3 regions of the Micromonospora sp. NPDC005291 genome follow, and region 1 is predicted to be linked to each of the others. Evidence: riboswitches for the same ligand, from Rfam matches in the RefSeq annotation. Region 1 holds a riboswitch; each other region holds the start of a gene.
What was found. Region 1 has a riboswitch for cobalamin ahead of cobN (cobaltochelatase subunit CobN). Riboswitches for the same ligand answer to the same signal wherever they lie in the genome.

Region 2: another riboswitch for cobalamin. It lies ahead of bluB (5,6-dimethylbenzimidazole synthase); the one in region 1 lies ahead of cobN (cobaltochelatase subunit CobN).
Region 3: another riboswitch for cobalamin. It lies ahead of ABZT18_RS21515 (ribonucleoside-diphosphate reductase subunit alpha); the one in region 1 lies ahead of cobN (cobaltochelatase subunit CobN).

The regions. Positions count from the first base shown of each region.
Region 1 covers NZ_JBEXGR010000006.1:224,165-231,063, forward strand. Annotated here, with positions in the region: gene ABZT18_RS11535 (inositol monophosphatase family protein) at 1-526, opposite strand, end outside; gene ABZT18_RS11540 (DUF5919 domain-containing protein) at 523-1,356, opposite strand; gene ABZT18_RS11545 (hypothetical protein) at 1,570-1,845, shown strand; cobalamin riboswitch at 2,417-2,546, shown strand; gene cobN (cobaltochelatase subunit CobN) at 2,884-6,552, shown strand; gene ABZT18_RS11555 (VWA domain-containing protein) at 6,549-6,899, shown strand, end outside.
Region 2 covers NZ_JBEXGR010000001.1:88,576-95,474, reverse strand. Annotated here, with positions in the region: gene ABZT18_RS00380 (FAD-binding oxidoreductase) at 1-213, shown strand, start outside; gene ABZT18_RS00375 (glycosyl hydrolase family 18 protein) at 384-1,724, opposite strand; gene bluB (5,6-dimethylbenzimidazole synthase) at 1,855-2,484, opposite strand; cobalamin riboswitch at 2,514-2,714, opposite strand; gene ABZT18_RS00365 (PHB depolymerase family esterase) at 2,756-4,021, opposite strand; gene ABZT18_RS00360 (hypothetical protein) at 4,384-4,884, shown strand; gene ABZT18_RS00355 (hypothetical protein) at 5,007-5,180, shown strand; gene ABZT18_RS00350 (Gfo/Idh/MocA family oxidoreductase) at 5,379-6,749, opposite strand; gene ABZT18_RS00345 (carbohydrate ABC transporter permease) at 6,652-6,899, opposite strand, start outside.
Region 3 covers NZ_JBEXGR010000016.1:109,839-116,737, forward strand. Annotated here, with positions in the region: gene ABZT18_RS21510 (MFS transporter) at 1-1,158, shown strand, start outside; cobalamin riboswitch at 1,254-1,471, shown strand; gene ABZT18_RS21515 (ribonucleoside-diphosphate reductase subunit alpha) at 1,654-3,966, shown strand; gene ABZT18_RS21520 (ribonucleotide-diphosphate reductase subunit beta) at 4,005-5,000, shown strand; gene ABZT18_RS21525 (glycoside hydrolase family 19 protein) at 5,087-6,166, shown strand; gene ABZT18_RS21530 (arsenate reductase ArsC) at 6,207-6,656, opposite strand; gene arsB (ACR3 family arsenite efflux transporter) at 6,675-6,899, opposite strand, start outside.

The DNA.
Region 1 (6,899 bases):
GTTGTTCCGTGATGGCCAGTCGTTCGGTGTTCTTCCGACTGGCCTCGGCACCGACGGCGTAGTCGCCGATGGCGACGACGGCGTCCTGCAGATCGGTGACTCGGCTGGCGTGGATGCGTTGATTGTTGGCGTAGGCACCGTGTCCTCTGGCGGCGTGATAGCGGGTGCCGAGGAACGGCAGGTCGACAATGCCGAGGACGGGATGTGTGCGATGGATGAGGCCGAGGGAGATGGCGCACAGCGGTGAGCCGTGGATGAAGTTGACGGTCCCGTCAACCGGGTCGAGTGCCCACGTGAGTTGGCTGGTGTCGCCGCTGGCGCCGTACTCCTCGCCGAGGAACCCGATGTCGGGTGCCTTGGCGGCCAGGTGCTCGCGGACCTGTTGCTCGATGGCGTAGTCCAGCTCAGAGGCCATGTCGCGGTCACCCTTGAAGGTGAGCGCACCGGGACGGAGAGTCCGCATCAGGTTATGCGCCAGGTCGATGGCCTCATGTGCCAGGGGGAGGAGATAGGCGTAGTCGGTCATAGCTGGCGGCTGCGCTCCCAGAGGGAGGTGAACATCTCGTCGAATACCGGGTAGAGGACGGCGGGGCCGGCGGTGCGTTCGATAACCATCGTGGGGCAGTCGACGCCGCGCCTCTGCGGTAGGTAGTGCTGGACGACGCAGAGCCGGTCGTCGATCAGAAGGACGTTGGCCCGGACGGATTCGTCGTACACGCGAATGGCCAGGCGGTCACGGTCATCCGCCGGGAGCCGGTTGCGGATACGGCGAGCCAGGTTTTGGATGTTGAGTTCGGTGAGTGCGCTGAGATGTCCGTCCGGATAGTCGTCCTCGCGCTCCTGCCGCCGGATCGTCTCGCCGGCCGGATCAAGGAACAGGCAGCGGAGGCGACCGCCGGCGGCGAGGAGCTTCAGGAGATGGTTGTCGGCGTACTGCTGACAGATGAGGTTGAGCGACAAGCCGGCCGCCCGGATGTCCTTGGCCTGGTCGAAAAGGACGTGCGGAGGCAACTCTGCGGTGAAGTCTGACCGGTTGGAATATATCGCCGTGACATCGCCCAGTCGGTCGCGATCAGTCCTGTCGAGCTGCGGGCCACTGATGTCCTGCTCTGCCGAGGCCGAGTGGCGTTCGCCGAGGAGGAGCGTCATGCGTGCGTGGCTCGGCACGGACAGGCCGGCGCAGATACGGGTGAGGACGTCGATGCTGCTGACCCGCCGGGTGCCGCTGGTGATCTCGCTGACCTGAGCCTGGCTGAGACCGGTGGCGATACCGAGATTGGTTTGGCTGGCGCGGGTGGCCCGCTGCACAAGCCGGAACACCTGAGCGATGTCGCGAGCGGTCAGAGCGTCGAGCATGTCGGCGGTCTCCCACAGCAGGTGGGGGATGGTGACCGCTGCGGCCGTTCGAACGCTCACGCGAGGCTCCCTTCCCACCTGTGGGGTGAGGTGAGCTTATCCAGTGGTCGAATGGCCCGACCCGGACGACATCCGGAAGGCGGGTGGAAACTATCCGCCGAAGAACCATCCGCCGTGATGGATGGCATCGGTTGCGGCAAGCAGGCTCGCTGCGTGAGACTCTCGTGCCGCCCACACCTGCCGATGCGCCCAGCCTGGCTGTGCCGTGACTGCGCCGCCCCGTGGCCGTGCTCGCGCGCGCAGCTCGATCTCGTCGCCGAGTTCTACGGCCACTCGCTGGCGCTGGCGTTCTACCTGGCGTCCTGCATGAACGAGGCGATTCACGACCTGCTCAGCCTCGGGGGTCGCCCCGACCTTGCCAAGATGCACGTGCGTTTCCTCGGCTGGCTGTCGCTGGCTCGTCGCCCCCGCCGCCGTGAGCCAGACTGATGGGCCTCGCGGACGTTGCCGCCCGGCTCAGGCGTCGTCGACGGCTGAGCGGGCTGCTCCAGCGCGGCCCAGGTCTCGGCGGCGTGCGCGGGGCTCCGCCCGGCGTCGATCATCACACTGCCGCGCTCGTCGGCGACCACCGCGACGCCGGCCTGGACCGCGTCCGGGTCCGGATCGCCTGGGCAGAGCCAGACTCGGCCGGAGAGGTGACGGAACTGCACGGCGACGATGGTGATCGACCCCCGAGATTGATGGCCGACGCTGGTCCGGCGATCACCGATCCTAGGTGCCGGGGCCGGGAGTCGCTGCCCCGCCGGGTGATCGGGGCAGGCCAGGGCATGCGCGCGGACCTTTGCTCTGCTTACGCATACGCACCGAAAAGACGTCGGCACTGTTGCGTCGGGTGAAGCAGAGCAAAGGAACCGCGGCATTGACCCAGGGCATTGCGATCCTGGTTTTCGCACACAAGCCAATCGTCAAATCTCGATGCATGGCGCTCGCCCGGCGGTGTCGGGGTCGGCGTTGACCGGCGACGGAGGGGTGTGGCAGCATTCGCGGCCTGACGGCAGTGAAGGAAGTCGGTGTGAATCCGACGCGGTCCCGCCACTGTCACCGGGGAGCGATCCCCCCTCGTGAGTCACGGCCGTGTGTCTGCGGTTGGAAGGCCGGGGGAGAGCGTCGATCCGGAAGCCAGGATACTTCGGCCGTCGGGACGTACCCCAGGGCGTGGACACCCGAGGAGGACCCGATGACGCACGGCGTCTCATTCATTGGCGAGCATCGTCATGAACCGCACGGTGGGCGCTTCGCCGCGCCCGTGACCGGCGGCACCCGCATGCGCCGAGCCGGCCGCGTCGGTGTGCTCCGAGCCGGCCGCGTCGGCCACCGGTACCGCTGAACTGACCGCCCGGCGCTGACCGTCCCCGACGCCCGCGTCGGTGAGTCGTCCGCCCGGCCGTCGTACCGGCTGACGCCGCACCCACTCGTATCGCCCCGTCACCCCCGTGGTGACCAGGGCGTCATCTCTCGGAGCCTGCCGTGCGCATCCTGCTGCTCTCCACCGCCGACACCGACCTGCTGGCCGCCCGCGCCAGCGGCGCCGACTACCGGCTGGCCAACCCCGCGCGGGTCCCCGCCGACGAGGTACCCGCCCTGCTCGACGGGGTCGACCTCGTCGTCGTACGCCTGCTCGGGGGTCGGCAGGCGTGGCCGGACGGCCTCGCGGCGGTGCTCGCCACCGGCGTGCCGACGGTCGTGCTCGGCGGCGAGGCACTACCCGACGCCGAGCTGATGGCCATCTCCACCGTGCCGTCCGGGGTCGTCACCCAGGCGCTGGCGTACCTGGTCGAGGGCGGGCCCGACAACCTCGGGCAGATGGCCCGGTTCCTCTCCGACACGGTGCTGCTCACCGGCGAGGGGTTCGCCCCGCCCGCACCCACCCCGGCGTACGGCGTGCACGGCGCGCACCTGGCCGACCCGTACCGGCCCACCGTGGGGATCGTCTTCTACCGGGCACACGCGCTGGCCGGCAACACCGGGTTCGTCGACGTGCTGGTCGAGGCGGTGCGGGCTGCCGGCGGCAACCCGCTGCCGATCTTCTGCGGCTCCCTGCGCGGGCTCACCGCCGACAGCGGACCGTTCGGGCTCTTCGCCCGCTGCGACGCGCTGCTGGTCACCGTGCTCGCGGCCGGCGGCGCGGTCGCCGCGGACGCCTCCGGAGGCGGTGACTCCGATGCCTGGGACGTCGGCGCGCTGGCCGCCCTGGACGTGCCGATCATCCAGGCGCTCTGCCTGACCAGCACCCGTGCGCAGTGGGCCCGCAGCGACGCCGGACTGTCCCCGTTGGACGCGGCGATGCAGGTGGCCATCCCCGAATTCGACGGCCGGATCGTCACCGTGCCGTTCTCGTTCAAGCAGATCGACGCGGACGGGCTCTCGGTCTACGCCGCCGACGAGGAGCGGGCCGCCCGGGTCGCCGGGATCGCGGTTCGCCACGCCCGGCTGCGGTACGTTCCCAACGCCGACAAGCGGATCGCCGTGCTGCTCAGCTCGTACCCCACCAAGCACTCCCGGGTCGGCAATGCCGTCGGGCTGGACACCCCGGTCTCGGCGGTCCGGCTGTTCGCCGCGCTCGCCGACGCCGGCTACCACCTGGGCGACGCGCCGCTGCCCGACGACGGTGACGCCCTGATCCACGCGCTGATCGCCGCCGGCGGTCACGACGTGGAGTGGCTCACCCCGGAGCAGCTCGCCGCCGCCGAGGCCCGGGTGCCCGGGCAGACGTACCGACGCTGGTTCGATCAGGTCCCGGCAGAGCTGCGTGAGCGGATGCGGGAGCACTGGGGTGAGCCGCCGGGCGAGCTCTACACCGAGGGCGGGGACATCGCGCTCGCCGGGCTGCGCTTCGGCAACGTGGTGCTGCTGATCCAGCCGCCGCGCGGCTTCGGGGAGAACCCGATCGCCATCTACCACGACCCGGACCTGCCGCCCAGCCACCACTACCTGGCCGCGTACCGCTGGTTGGCAGCACCGGTCGCCGACGGCGGCTTCGGCGCGGACGCCGTGGTGCACCTGGGCAAGCACGGCACCCTGGAGTGGCTGCCCGGCAAGGGCCTCGGCCTCGCCGCCGACTGCGCACCCGACGCGGTCCTCGGCGACCTGCCGCTGGTCTACCCGTTCATCGTCAACGACCCCGGCGAGGGCACCCAGGCCAAGCGGCGGGCGCACGCCGTGGTGATCGACCACCTCGTGCCGCCGATGGCCCGCGCCGAAACCTACGGCGACCTGGCCAAACTGGAACAACTGCTCGACGAGTACGCCACCGTGCAGGCCCTCGACCCGGCCAAGGTGCCGACCGTGCGGGCACAGATCTGGGATCTGGTACGCGCCGCCGAGCTGCACCACGACCTGAACGCCGAGGCGATGCCCGACGCGGACGACTTCGACGACTTCGTGCTGCACCTCGACGGGTACCTCTGCGAGGTCAAGGACGTGCAGATTCGCGACGGGCTGCACATCCTCGCCGACGCGCCCACCGGGGAGCCCCGGGTCAACCTGGTCCTCGCGGTGCTGCGCGCCCCACAGATCTGGGGTGGTGCCCGCGCCCTGCCCGGCCTGCGGCAGGCCCTCGCCGTCGCGTACGGGCTTGACGAGCAGGCGCTGCTCGCGTCACCGGGCCAGCGACTGGCACTGCCCACGGCGCTGACCGAGGTGGTGGACGGGCCGGCCGGCACCGCCGCCGACGCCGTCGACCTGATCGAGGCCCTCGCCCGGCGGTTGGTCATCGGCATGGAGACGCTCGACTGGGACGCCGAGACCGTCGACGCCGTGGTCGAGGAGGTCACCGGCCAGCCGATCCGGGACGTCGCCGCGGTGCTGCGTTTCGCCGCCACCGAGCTGGTGCCCCGGCTGGACCGGACCACCGACGAGCTGAGGAACACCCTCGGCGCGCTCGACGGGCGGTTCGTGCCGCCCGGTCCGTCCGGCTCACCCACCCGGGGCCTGGTCAACGTGCTGCCCACCGGCCGCAACTTCTACTCCGTCGACCCCAAGGCCATTCCCAGCCGCAACGCCTGGGACGTCGGGGTCGCCCTCGCCGACTCGCTGCTGGCCCGGCACCTCGCCGACACCGGGGCGTACCCCCGCTCGGTGGGTTTGACCGTGTGGGGCACCAGCGCCATGCGGACCCAGGGCGACGACATCGCCGAGGTGCTCGCGCTGCTGGGCTGCCGCCCGGTCTGGGACGACCGGTCGCGGCGCGTCACCGGCATCGAGGTGGTGTCGACCGCCGAGCTGGGCCGGCCCCGCGTCGACGTCACCGTGCGCATCTCCGGCTTCTTCCGCGACGCGTTCCCGCACGTCGTGGCGCTGCTCGACGACGCCGTCCGGCGGATCGCCGCCCTGGACGAGCCGGATGAGGAGAACTACCTGCGAGCGCACGTCGCCGTCGACCTCGCCGAGCACGGCGACGAGCGGCGGGCCACCGCCCGGATCTTCGGCTCCAAGCCCGGGGCGTACGGCGCGGGCCTGCTGCCCCTCATCGACGCCCGGACCTGGCGCAGCGACGCCGATCTGGCCGAGGTGTACGCGGTGTGGGGCGGCTACGCCTACGGCCGGGGCCTGGACGGGCGGGAGGCGCGCGCCGACATGGAACGCTCCTTCGCCCGGATCGCGGTGGCGGTGAAGAACCAGGACACCCGCGAGCACGACATCGTCGACTCCGACGACTACTTCCAGTACCACGGTGGGATGGTGGCGATGGTCCGTCACCTCACCGGCACGTCGCCGCAGGCGTACGTGGGTGACTCGGCGATGCCACACGACGTGCGTACCCGCACGCTGGGCGAGGAGACCCGGCGGGTGTTCCGGGCCCGGGTGGTCAACCCGAAGTGGATCGCCGCGATGCGCCGGCACGGCTACAAGGGCGCATTCGAGTTGGCCGCCACCGTGGACTACCTGTTCGGGTACGACGCCACCGCCGGCGTGGTCGACGACTGGATGTACGAGCACCTGGCCGCCGCGTACCTCTTCGACGAGACCACCCGGGAGTTCCTGGAGCAATCCAACCCGTGGGCGCTGCGCGGCATCACCGAGCGGCTGTTGGAGGCCGCCGACCGGGGGTTGTGGGCCACACCCGAGCCGACCACCCTCGACCGGCTCCGCGATACGTACCTGGCCAGCGAGGGTGACCTGGAGGACCGGGCATGACCAGTACCTACCCGTTCAGTGCTGTGCTCGGCATGGCTGACATGCGGCTGGCGCTGCTGCTCAACGCGGTGTCCCCGGCGATCGGCGGGGTGCTGGTCCGCGGCGAGAAGGGCACTGCCAAGTCGACGGCCGTACGGGCCCTCGCCGCGCTGCTGCCCCCCGTACCCCGGGTCGCCGGTTGCCGCTTCGGCTGTGACCCGGCCGAGCCGGACCCGGCCTGCCCGGACGGCCCGCATCCGGCCGAAGCCCCTACCGAGACCCGTCCGGCGCGGCTGGTGGAGCTGCCGGTCGGTGCCGCCGAGGACCGGGTGGTCGGCTCGCTGGACCTGGAGAAGGCCCTCGGCGAG
Region 2 (6,899 bases), on a different contig from region 1:
ACCGTGCCCAATTTCCTGTCCGCCGATGAGGCCACCACCCCGGCAGCGGTCCGCACCGTGTACGGCGCTGACCTCTACGACCGGCTGACACGGATCAAGGCCCGCTGGGACCCTGCCAACATGTTCCGGATGAACCACAACATCCCGCCCTGCCCCGGGGCGGAAACCCTGACCCCGCGCCGTTGTTCGCCGCAGCGGGCGGAAGCGGAGTGACCTCGTTGGTCTTACCGGTCTGATTGCGGCGCTGACTGTGGATCAGATGCAGCCGAGTTGAGAGCGACAGCCCGGGCGCCTCGACCGAAGCTGGCCGGGCCACGGTCGCAGGTCAATGAAACAAGTAGCCGCGATGAGTGCGACGCGCGGTGCCGGTTGGCGTGGGCCCGTCAGCGGCCCTGCAGGCGCTTCGCGTTGTCGCCGAAGGTCCACGCCTTCGACCCGTCCCAGTTCGCCGACCAGGTCATCAGGCCCTTGAGACCGGGCACGGAGTTCCAGGCCTGCGTGACCAACGACGTCGACATGTAGCCACCGCCCGCCCCGTTCTGCGCGGGCAGGCCCGGGACCTGCTTGTCGTACGGCACGCGGATGGTGGTGCCCTGGATGGTGAGGCCGTTGTTCAGGCACTGTGTCTGAACGGTGAAGCCCTGCACGGTGCCCGCCGGGTACGAGTCGCCGGCGCAGCCGTACATGCTGCCGTTGTAGTACTGCATGTTCAGCCACCAGAGCCGGCCGTTGTCGACGTACTTCTTGATGATTGGCAGGTAGGAGCCCCAGATCGAGCCGTAGACCACGCTGCCGCCGGTGACGTAGGCCGTTTCCGGTGCCATGGTCAGGCCGAAGTTCGACGGCATCCGGGCCAGCACTCCGTCGATGATCCGGATCAGGTTGGCCTGCGACGTGGACAGAGTGTTGATGTTGCCGCTGCCGGTCAGGCCGGTCTCGATGTCGATGTCGATGCCGTCGAAGTGGTAGGTCGTGAGGATCGGCACGATCGTCGCGATGAACCGGTCGGCGACCGCGCTGGAGCTCAGGTCGATGCCTGCCGCGGCCCCGCCGATCGACATCAGGATGGTGGCGCCGGCCGCTTTGGCCTGGCACATCTCGGCCGGGGTGGCCACCTTGACGCCGGCGTCCATGCCGTTCTCCCAGAGGACCGTGCCGTCCGAGCGGATCACCGGGAACGCCGCGTTGATCACGTTGTAGCCGTGCTGGTTGAGCCGGCTGTCGGTGATCGGGATCCAGCCGAGTCCGGGGTGTACGCCGTTGGAGGCCCCGTCCCAGTTCTCCCAGTAGCCCTGCAACACCTTGCCGGCGGGCCGCGACTTCACCGCGCAGGTCCCACCGGTTGGTGGCGGCGTGGTGGGGGGAGGTGTGGTCGGTGGCGGCGTGGTGGGCGGCGGGGTCGTCGGTGGTGGCGTGGTGGGCGGCGGAGTGCTTCCCGAGCACGCGCCGAGGTCACGCCAGAGCGACGGGGTCGCGGCGGGGTTCCAGCCGGCGCCGGGGTGCGCGGTGTGGGTGACCAGAGCCTGGTAGAGCCGGCCGCCATAGGTGACCTGGGCGCCCGCCTGGTAGGTGGGGCCCTCGGCCCAGGCCGGGGCGGTGCAGGCGACCATCGGGACGACGTTGGCCGAGGACACGGCCGCCATGCTGCTGGGGACGAAGGCGACGGCGGCCGTGACGGTCATCGCCGCCCCGGCCACCACTGCGAAAATCCGACGGCTTCTCATGGCTCACTCCCCAGGCTTCGGCGACCCGCGACCTCCACACATATTGACGTCCGTGAAGTTTAATATCAAGGGTTGTTTACAGATCCCGCGAAGTTGGGGGAGTGCGGAGGTCGGTAGCCCAACCACCCGGTCACCCGGTCGTCCAGCGATCGTGGTGGATCACCGACGACACCGGGCGTCGCTGGCGCCAGCCGTGCTGCTCCAGGTCCGGCGTCTGCTCCAGATGGGTGACCGGGCCGAGGCAGAGCCACGCCACTGGGCGGACGGTGGCCGGAATGCCGAGCAGGTCGCGCAGGAACGGCTCCCGGTAGAACGAGACCCAACCGACTCCGAGCTGCTCCGCGGTCGCGGCCAGCCACAGGTTCTGGATCGCCAGACAGACCGAGTAGAGGCCGGCGTCGGCGATCGCGTGTCGACCGAGCACGGCCGGACCACCCCGCTCCGGGTCGTACGTAACCACGACCGACAACGTCGACTCGCGTACGCCATCGATCTTGATCCGGGCGAAGCGTTCCGCCGCCGCGCAGTCGAGTGCGGCCGCGAAGGTGTCCCGTTCCCGCTCCACGTGCCGGTGGAACTCCTGCCGCAGCTCAGGATCGCGGACCAGGATGAAGTCCCAGGGCTGGGAGAGACCGACGCTCGGCGCGGCGTGCGCCGCCGTGAGGATCCGGTGCAACGTCTCGTCAGGGATCGGCGCCCCGGTGAACTGGGCACGTACGTCCCGGCGGCGGTGGATGGTCTCGTAGAGTCCGGTGTTCAAGGCAGGCTCCCGCTGCGCTCGTGCCCCTGACGGGGCCGATGACGCGAGGCCGGTCTTCGGACTCCCGGATCTACGCTGGTCACCCGCCTTCCCAGCCCCTCAGGGCCAGTGGCTGCGTCTGGTACGCGTAGGTGGCAGCTCCCCGGTCACCGCGGCGGGCCCGTGCCGGACTCACACCGGCTTCCCGATTCTCCCCACTCGCGCGGGGCACCTCGCAACGTTTGTGCCACCGAGCACCATAGTGGCCCGGACGATGACCCTGAGCGGTGGATCACCGACGACGGCGGGCCATCCACTGCCAGATGTGGGTGCCGTTGCGGCTCGGGTCGTTGCGGGCCACGTAGATCCAGGACCAGTGACCGGGGAACTGGTGGCCGTTCCAGACAACGTGGTCGTACAGGGTGATCAGTGATCCCGGGATGAGGTCATGGGCGTGGATCGTGTTGGTCTCGGGTGGCACGGTGTCGTCGTCGCGCGAGGTGACCAGCCAGGTCGGGGTGTCGATCCGCGCCAGCTCCGCGTCGGTGATCAGCGGCGGGCCCTCTCCGCCGAGCGGCTCGACGACGCCGCAGATCGGCACCGACGCGGCGAACAGGTTGGGATAGGCGACGGTCATCTCCAGGGACATGTAGCCGCCGTTGCTGCAACCGGCCACGTAGATCCGGTCGGGGTCGACACGCTTGCGGCGTACGAGGTCCTCGACGATCTCGCGGATCAGCGGGGCGAACCGGGGGCCGTCCTCCATCCAGTAGGAGGTGCTCTGCGGAGCGACGACGTACGCGCCGGAGAAGATCCGTTGAGCCTCCGGGGTGGCGAAGCCCAGCGCGCCGCGGTTGGCGCGCAGCGTGGTCTCGTTGTCGTAGTAATCGTCGGGCAGCGAGGCACCCTCGCCGCCGCCGTGCAGCCAGAGGACCAGCGGCAGGCGACCGCGGCGGGGCGAACGCTCCGGGGAGTACAACCGGTACTTCAGGCCCGAGCCCGAGACGTGGTGGCTGAAGGCGTCCACCTCGGGGTTCGACAGCCGCCCCTGAACGAAGCGAGTGATGGTGACCGGCGAGCCGTGGCGCCGGACGAGCGGGGTGTTCTGCCTGATGGTGTAGACGAGGTCCAGCCGGACGTTGCGGCCCCTGCTCGCGATGTAGCCGAGGGTGCCACCGCCGAGTTGACCTTCGGCGTAGCTCAGCTCCAGCACGATGTTTCCGTGCCGGTCGAGCCGGGCCGCGGTCACCGTGCGGTCCAGGTCGTACTCGCTGAAGATCAGATCGCCGGGAGCGATCGGGATCGGGCTGGTGGCCTTGGCATGCACGGTGAACGTGCCGGGGGTGAGCCCGGCGGGGTCGATCGGCCCGAGCCGGCCGGTGTCGAGAGTGACCGAGGTGACCTGCTCACCGCCGTCGAGCGTTCTCGCGTCGAGGGTGAAGCTCACGCTGGTGGGGTGGTGGCCACCGGCGTGAGCGACGGGGCCGGGCAGCGCTAGGCCGATGGCGGCACCGGCGCCACCGGCCAGGACGGTGCGGCGATTGACAGACGTGGACATGCGGACCCCCGGTACCTTGCGAGGTAGACGTTGATCGATGAAATGTCAACCTAGCGCCGTAGAGATCCGCTGGCAACCGATGCCGCCACGGGTGATCAGGGCGCCCGAGGTCGTTGGAGCTATCGGGAGGATGCCCTGCCTGATCGCAGTCGCCGCGTTCATTCCGTCCTACTGGCTACCCATCAACGGTGACGTCGCCAGCATCAGGCGTACCCGCGCGGGCGGGTCCTTCGCGACGCCCACCACACCTTGTCGTCGACGCTCCGGCAGTCCCGGGCTCCACCAGTGCCTCACTCCGCTGGGGGAGTGAAACCCAACCAGGGAGGGAGGCATCATGGTGCTGACTTGGCGATGGTGCTTGTATGCCCGTTTTCAGAGGTCGTCGCTGGGCGTACGGCGCCTTCGCATGGTTGATCTTCTTTGTGGTGTCGCATGTGATCCTGGTTTTCTTCCCCGGTGACGATCCGACCGGTGATGGACCCTGGGATATGAGGGCTTACGTGATCTTCAACGTTGTGCTCATCTCGATGTCGGCCGTCGGGGCAGCCGTCGTTCTAGCCACAGTCCGTCCGCTGGCTCTACATTTCCCCCGGTGGTTACTGCTGGCGCCACTGTTGTCCGGCAGCATGCTGCTCGTCATCCGGGGTGTTCCAGGGATGGCCGAGAATTTGCTGATGGTCACCGGTATCCGTCGCGGCGGCTTCATGGGGGACGCAGACATCTCCACGGGCGAGTTCTGGACCGGCATCGGAATTAACACCTACTTCTTCACCGGAGCTGTGTTGCTGGTTGGGACAACCGTTTGCTACGGCCGCCGATCAGCGAGAAGCGTTTCGAGGGGATCAGCCGACCCGTCTCGGTGAGGCATCCGGATCTGCCGCTGACCAGCCGCGGTGGCTGTAAGAGCTCTAGTAGGACCGACGGGCTGAGAGTTGGTTCAGGGAGTCCGGTACCTGCTGTCGCTGGGCTCGCTCAGCTGGACACGATGAGCACCCTGAAACTGGGCGACGAGAAGTACCACTACAGCGACGGCTCCCACAAATGGATCCCGCCAGGCCCCGATTACGACCAGGAGGTCTGGGACGAGCAGGTCCGCCAGCACAAGCAAGGCCACCTCAGGAACGTGTGCCCGAAGGTCCGCAACCAGCGCCTGGTGTGACGCCGGCAGTGCAGGAGCGAAGTGCGGACACGTGGCCACGTCCGACGCCAGCCACGATCAGCTGACGGTGGAGGATCAGCAGGTACTGCTGTCCCTGCGGGCAGGTCGAGATCGGGCCCCAACGGAGGGGGGCATCCTCCCGGGGCGACCACAAGTCGATCGCCCCGGGGTTCCGTCCGGCGGTTGGCCCGCGTTTGCCTACATCGGCGTGGCAGGACTGAGCTCGACGACGCTGCCAGTGGCGCGGGACTGCTCTGCCGCCCAGACGACTCGGTGTGAGGAGATGCTCTCCTCGGGTCCGGAGGTGACCAGTGCGCGGTCCCCGGTGGCAACCGCCGCGATGAACGCCTCGATGAGTGCTCCGTCGGCGCCGCCGTGTCCGTCGGCGGCCGAGGCGTCGCCGTCGGGATCCAGGTCGATGGTCTCGAGGGTGTCGGTGAGGAAGTCGTGGACGCGCAGGGTGCGGCCGTCGCCCTCGATGCTGCCGTGCGTGCCGAAGATTCGGGTCTTGCGGAAGTCGAGCGCGGTGAAGGCTGTCATCGTGAAAGCGACGGTGATGCCGCCCTCATATTCGAGGTTGACGACCTGGTGGTCGACGACGTCGTTGCGGCCTGTGTAGACGCAGACGCCGTACGGGCCGTCTTCAAGAGCTTTGCGGACGCCCCCCACGCTGACATCGTCGGTGAGCACGCCCAGCGGCCATGCCTCGTGGACGGGGTCGCCCAAAAAGCGTTCGTAGATCCGGATCGCTGAGTAGGCACACGATCGTTCGACCGGGCAGTCGACGCAGCGCTCGGTCGCTCCGGCCGGACGGTTCTCCGGCCGGAAGTGGGCGAGGCCGCCGAAGGAGGAGACCCGTCGGACCGGTCGGCCGATGAGATGGCCGAGCCAGTCGATGTCGTGGCACGACTTGGCGAGCAGCATCGAGGAGGACTCGGCCTCCACCGCCCACTGGCCGCGGACGTAGCTGTGGGCGTGGTGCCACCAGCCGACAGGCTCCAAGTGGTCGATGCTGACGATCGTGCCGATCCGCCCGGAGTCGATGAGCCGCTTGAGTGTCCGGGAATAGGGCGTGTATCGGAGCACGTGACAGACGGCGAGGAGAACGTCGTTGTCGACTGCTGCGGCGACGATCCGCTCCGCCTGCTCGGGGAGCGGCGCCATCGGCTTCTCCAGCAGGATCGCGTAGCCGAGCATGGCGAATGCCACCACGGGCTCGTCATGCGCGCGGTCGGGAGTCGCGACGATCACCGCGTCGGCGAGCCGAGGATGTGCAGCGAGTTCCTCCCACGAGGCGAACCGGTGCTCTGCGGGCACGTCGAACTCATCGGCCAGCGTGATGCGGCGGGCGGGGTCGGGATCGGCGACAGCGGCGATCGTGGCTTTGGTGGTGGCGACGGCGAGCCGCGCGTAGGCAGCGCCTCGCGCTCCGGCACCGACGATCGCCAGGGTGACGGACATCAGTTGTCTCCTATTTGATGGCGCCGGAAAGGATGCCTTTGACGAAATGGCGCTGGAAGAAGAGGTAGAGGATGACCACGGGCAGGATGACGATGATCGTTCCGGCACTGAGTAACGGGATGTTGCGGCCATAGGCCTGGATGAATTTTCCGAGCCCGGATGGCGCCGTGCGCATCGCCGGGTCCTGGATGAGGATCAGCGCGAGCAGGAACTGGTTCCACGCCCACATGAAGTAGAGAAGGCCGAGAGTGGTCAGAG
Region 3 (6,899 bases), on a different contig from region 1:
GGCCTGACCGAGTTCGTGGCGATGGGGCTGCTGCCCGACATCGCACGCGATCTACTCCCGCAGCAGTACGCCCAGTCGTCGTCGGGCGCGGTGGCTCGCGCGGGCTGGATGATCACCGCGTACGCGCTCGGCGTGGTCGTGGGCGCGCCCCTGCTCGCCGCCCTGACCGCCCGACTGCCACGCAAGAAGTTGGTGCTCGGGCTGCTCGTCCTCTTCGTCGTCGGCACCATCGCGTCGGCGACCGCGCCGACGTTCGACCTGGTGCTGGTGGCCCGGTTCGTCGCGGCGCTGCCGCACGGCGCGTACTTCGGAGCGGCCGGTCTGCTCGCGGCCACCCTGATGGGCCCCGGTAACGAGGCCCGGGGGTTCGCCGCCGTGCTCAGTGGCCTGACCGTGAGCAACGTGGTGGGCGTACCCCTGATCACGCGGCTCGGGCAGGCGGCCGGTTGGCGTACGGCGTACCTGGTCATCGCCGGGGTGTTCGTGCTCACCCTGTTGGCGGTGCTGGCGGTCGTCCCGGAGGTCGTCGCGGCGGTCGACGCATCCCCGGCCGCCGAGTTGAGGGCGCTGCGGACCTCGCAGGTGTGGCTCGTCGCGGCCGTCGGGGCGGTGGGCTTCGCCGGGTTCTTCGCGGTCAACACCTACATCGCACCGGTCACCACCGACGTCGCCGGCCTCTCGGCCGCGACGGTCCCGTGGGTGCTGGTCGCGGTGGGCCTGGGCATGACCGTCGGCAATGCCCTGGGTGGTTGGCTCGCGGACCGGGACCTGCGCCGGAGCATGATCGTCGGTTTTGTCGCCATGATCGTGAGCATCGCCGTCTTCAGCCTCGTCGCGTCGAACCGCGTCGGCCTGTTCGTGGGCGCGTTCCTGGTGGGCGCGACCAGCCTCTACCTGGGGCCGGTCCTACAGGCGCGCCTGATCACGGTGGCGCCGGGTGCGCAGTTGATGGGTGCGGCGATGAACCAGTCCGCCATGAACATCGCGAACAGCCTCGGCGCCGCTCTGGGCAGCGTTGCCATCGCCGCGGGCTTCGGCTACCTCGCGCCGGCCTGGGTGGGCGTGGCCCTTGCGATTCTCGGGCTGGGCCTCGCGGGTGTCAGCTTCGCGGCCGAGCGACGCTCGCGTGCCCCGGAGCCGGTCGCCGTCGCGAACTGACCCGCCGGCGGGGGACCGGTGACGGTCGTCACCAGCCCGCCACCGACACGCCCGGGACCGACATGTGGGGTGTGACAACCGCAGCGTCCCTATATATGGTGTCGAGCGCAGCTGGTTCGGCCGCTCATCCCGAGTGGTCGAGGCAAGAGGGAACCCGGTGAAAATCCGGGACTGTCCCGCAGCGGTGAGTGGGAACGACCGCCGTCATCAGCACTGGGCCACCAATCGGCCTGGGAAGCGACGGCCAGTAGGAGATCGGCGAGCCCGGTCGTGCCCGCGAGTCCGAAGACCTGCCAGCGCGCCGCGCACCCGTACCCGGGTGGGCGGCGGTCTGAGGCCGCGTGGGACGGCTGACGCCACCTGACCCACGCCCGACCGGCGTGGCGTCCGCCGGTGTCCGTCTTCTCCTCGCGTCCGAGGGCCATCAGGTCTCGAACTCGCGAGGAGTGAGTGGTGACAGTCACCGAGGTAGTCCCGGCCCTGCGGCGGACGCCGATGCAGGTCCGCAAGCGCAACGGCGCCACCGAGTCCGTGGACGTGAACAAGATCGTCCGGGCCGTCGAGCGGTGGGCCGACGACCTCGCCGACGTCGACCCGATGCGCGTGGCCACCCGCACGATCAGCGGCCTGTACGACGGCGCGACGACGGCCGAGCTGGACCGGCTGTCCATCCAGACCGCGGCCGAGATGATCGGCGAGGAACCGCAGTACTCGCGCCTCGCCGCCCGGCTGCTGGCCGGTTACGTCGAGAAGGAGGTGCGTCGGCAGGGCGTCACCTCGTTCAGCGCGGCGATCCGGATCGGCCACGCCGAGGGACTGATCGGTGACGACACCGCCGTGTTCGTCGCCGCGCACGCCACGATGCTCGACGACGCCATCGATCCGGACGGTGACCGGAGGTTCGAGTACTTCGGCCTGCGCACGGTGTACGACCGGTACCTGCTGCGCCACCCCACCAGCCGGCTGGTGCTGGAGACCCCGCAGTACTGGCTGCTGCGGGTGGCCTGCGGGCTGTCCCGTACGCCCGACGAGGCGGTCGACTTCTACCGGCTGATGTCCAGCCTGGCGTACCTGCCCAGCTCACCGACGCTGTTCAACTCCGGGACCCGGCACACCCAGATGTCCTCCTGCTACCTGGTCGACTCGCCGCGCGACGAGCTGGACTCGATCTACCAGCGGTACGCGCAGGTCGCGAACCTGTCCAAGTTCGCCGGTGGCATCGGCATCGCGTACTCCCGGGTCCGATCCCGGGGCGCGCTGATCCGCGGCACCAACGGGCAGTCCAACGGGATCGTGCCGTGGCTGCGCACGCTGGACGCGAGCGTCGCCGCGGTCAACCAGGGCGGTCGGCGCAAGGGCGCGGCCTGCGTCTACCTGGAGCCGTGGCATCCGGACATCGAGGAGTTCCTGCAACTGCGGGACAACACCGGGGAGGACGCCCGGCGCACCCACAACCTGAACCTGGCCAACTGGATCCCGGACGAGTTCATGCGCCGGGTCGAGGCCGACGAGATGTGGTCGCTGTTCGACCCGCACGAGGTGCCGGAGCTGCCCGACCTGTGGGGGGAGCGGTTCGACGCCGCGTACCGGGAGGCCGAGGCGCAGGGTCGCTACGCGCGGCAGGTCCCGGCGCGGGAGCTGTACGGGAAGATGATGCGCACCCTCGCCCAGACCGGCAACGGGTGGATGACCTTCAAGGACGCCGCCAACCGGCTGTGCAACCAGACGGCCGAGCCGGGCAACGTGGTGCACCTGTCCAACCTGTGCACCGAGATCATCGAGGTGTCCAGCGACGCCGAGACCGCGGTGTGCAACCTGGGCTCGGTGAACGTCGCCGCCCACCTCACCGACGCCGGCATCGACTGGGAGCGCCTGCGCGCCACGATCCGTACCGCGGTGACGTTCCTCGACCGGGTCATCGACATCAACTACTACCCGACCCCGCAGGCGGAGGCGAGCAATCCCCGCTGGCGGCCGGTCGGGCTCGGGCTGATGGGTTTGCAGGACGTGTTCTTCGCGCTGCGACTGCCGTTCGACTCTCCGGCCGCGCGGGAGCTGTCCACCCGGATCAGCGAGGAGCTGTACCTGACCGCGTTGGAGACCTCCGCCGACCTGGCGCGCCGCTTCGGCGCGCACCCGGCGTTTGGGCAGACCCGGGTCGCGCGAGGCCAGCTTCAGCCCGACCTGTGGGGTGGCGAGGGCACGCAGACCGCGCGCTGGGCCGCGCTGCGGCAGCAGATCGAGGAGTACGGGCTGCGCAACTCGCTGCTGGTGGCGGTCGCGCCGACGGCGACCATCGCCTCGATCGCGGGGTGCTACGAGTGCATCGAGCCGCAGGTGTCCAACCTGTTCAAGCGCGAGACCCTGTCGGGGGAGTTCCTCCAGGTCAACACCGCCCTGGTACGCGAGCTGAAGGCGCGTGGCCTGTGGACCGACCGGGTCCGTTCGGCGATCAAGCGGGCGGAGGGGTCGGTGCAGGACATCGCGGAGCTGCCGTCCGGCGTCCGGGAGTTGTTCCGCACCGCGTGGGAGCTGCCGCAGCGTGCGCTGATCGACCTGGCCGCCGCCCGAGCCCCGTTCATCGACCAGTCTCAGTCGCTGAATCTGTTCCTGGCCTCACCCACCATCGGCAAGCTCTCCTCGATGTACCTGTACGCCTGGAAGGCCGGGCTGAAAACCACCTACTACCTGCGCTCGCGCCCCGCCACGCGGATCCAGCAGGCCACCGTCGCGGTTGTCGCGCCGTCGGACGCCGAGACGCTGGCCTGCTCGCTGGAGAACCCCGAGTCGTGCGAGGCCTGCCAGTGACCACCGCCGACACCACCGCCGACACGAGGACCACGCACATGCTGCTCGACCCCGGGATGGACCTCACCCTCCGCCCGATGCGCTACCCGCACTTCTTCGACCGGTTCCGCGACGCCATCCGTAACACCTGGACGGTCGAGGAGGTCGACCTGCACGCCGACCTCGCCGACCTCGACAAACTGTCGCCGGCCGAGCGGCACCTGGTCAGCCGCCTGGTGGCGTTCTTCGCCACCGGCGACACGATCGTCGCCAACAACCTGGTGCTCAACCTCTACCAGCACGTCAACAGCCCCGAGGGTCGCCTCTACCTGTCCCGGCAGCTGTTCGAGGAGGCTGTGCACGTCCAGTTCTATCTGAACCTGCTCGACACGTACGTGCCCGACGAGACCGAGCGGTTCGCCGCCTTCGCGGCCATCGAGAACATCCCCTCCATCCGCCGCAAGGCCGAGTTCTGCTTCCGCTGGATCGACTCGCTGAGCGATCTGCGAGAGCTGCGGTCCCGGGAGGACCGGCGGACGTTCCTGCTCAACCTGATCTGCTTCGCCGCCTGCATCGAGGGGCTGTTCTTCTACGGCGCGTTCGCGTACGTCTACTTCCTGCGCTCCCGTGGCCTGCTGCACGGTCTGGCCTCCGGCACCAACTGGGTGTTCCGCGACGAGTCCATGCACATGGCGTTCGCGTTCGACGTCGTCGACACGGTTCGTGGCGAGGAGCCGGACCTGTTCGACGACGACCTCGCCGACCAGGTTCGGCAGATGCTCACCGAGGCCGTCGAGTGTGAGGTGCAGTTCGCCGAGGACCTGGTGGGCCACGGCGTGCCCGGCCTGACGTTGACCGACATGCGGGAGTACCTCCAGCACGTGGCCGACCGCCGTCTCGCCCAGCTCGGCATCGCGCCGCACTACGGGTCGAGCAATCCGTTCGCCTTCATGGAGTTGCAGGACGTGCAGGAGCTGTCCAACTTCTTCGAGCGGCGGGTTTCGGCGTACCAGGTCGGCGTGACCGGCACGGTCGCCTTCGACGACGACTTCTAGTCCACCTAATAGTAAAGATTGTGAACAGATGATGTTACAGTAACTTCCGTCGATCTGACGCTCGAAATCCCAGGGAAGGAGTGACTATGTCGAGACTGCGCGCCCTGGCCGCGCTCGTGGCACTGACGGTCGCCGGCGGCCTGTTGGCGGTCCTGCCGTCGACCCCGGCGTCGGCCGCGGCCTGTGCGGCATCCTGGCAGTCGTCGGCCGTCTACACCGGAGGGGCCCAGGTCTCTCACAACGGCCGCAACTACCAGGCGCAGTGGTGGACCCAGAACGAGGCTCCGCCGGGGACCACCGGCGTCTGGCAGGACCTGGGCTCCTGCGGAGGTGGCACCACGCCGCCGCCCACGGGCGCCTGCAACTATCCGAACTGGACCGCCGGCACCTGGTACGCCACGGGAAGCATCGTGCGCTACACCAACGGCCAGTACTACATCGCCGAGCACGACAACCCGGGCTACGACCCCATCATCAGCACCTGGTACTGGGAGCCCTATGCCTGCGGCGGTCAACCGCCCACCACCCCGCCCCCCACCAACCCCGGCGGGTTCGTGGTGACCGAGGCCCAGTTCAACCAGATGTTCCCGGGTCGAAACTCCTTCTACACGTACTCCGGGCTGGTCACCGCACTCAGCGCCTACTCGGCGTTCACCAGGAGCGGCAGTGCCACCGTCCAGCGCCAGGAGGCTGCGGCCTTCCTGGCGAACGCGCACCACGAGACCGGTGGGCTCGTCCACATCGTGGAGCAGAACACCGCGAACTATCCGCACTACTGCGACTCGGGCCAGCCCTACGGCTGCCCCGCCGGCCAGGCCGCCTACTACGGTCGGGGGCCGATCCAGCTCAGCTGGAACTTCAACTACAACGCGGCCGGGAACGCCCTCGGGCTGCCCCTGCTGACCAACCCGTGGCTGGTGCAGACCGATGCCTCGGTGGCCTGGAAGACCGCCATCTGGTACTGGATGACCCAGACCGGGCCGGGCACCATGACCCCCCACAACGCGATGGTCAACGGCGCCGGGTTCGGTGAGACCATCCGCAGCATCAACGGCTCGATCGAGTGCAACGGTGGCAACTCGGGCCAGGTGCAGAGCCGCGTCACCAAGTACCAGCAGTTCGTCGGCATCCTCGGCGTCGGCGCCGGGGCCAACCTGTACTGCTGACCAGCGGGCGGCCGGGCTCCCCAGCGGGGGAGCCCGGCCGTCATGCTGCTGGCGTTCGCGCCCCCGCTGCCGACTCTCCCGCAGCGGGGGAAGTGTTCAGGTCGGCGAGGAGCCTCTCCACCCGCGCCCGGATCTCGTCGCGGATCGGGCGGACGGCCTCGACGCCCTTCCCGGCCGGGTCATCGAGCTTCCAGTCCTCGTAGCGCTTGCCAGGAAAGACCGGACAGGTGTCGCCGCAGCCCATCGTCACGATGACGTCAGAGGACTCCGCGGTCGCGTACTCCAGGAGCTTTGGGGTCTGGTCGGTGATGTCGATGCCGACCTCCCGCATGGCACGCACGGCGGCGGGGTTGACCGTCTCGGCCGGCGCGGAGCCGGCAGAGCGGACTTCGACGCTGTCGCCCGCGAGGTGGCGTAGCCAGCCGGCTGCCATCTGGGAACGGCCGGCGTTGTGGACGCAGACGAACAGGACGCTGGGCTTGTCGCTCATGAGGGGTCGCCTTCCGGGTTACACGGTTGCTGAGGGTGCGGGAGCGAAGAACCGGCGGCGCGCCCACAGCGAGACGTAGACGAGTCCGACCAGGACGGGCACCTCGATCAGCGGGCCGACGACCCCGGCTAGGGCCTGACCGGAGGCGACGCCGAAGGTGCCGATCGCGACGGCGATGGCGAGTTCGAAGTTGTTGCCGGCGGCGGTGAAGGCCAGGGTGGTGGTGCGCTCGTAGCCGAGACC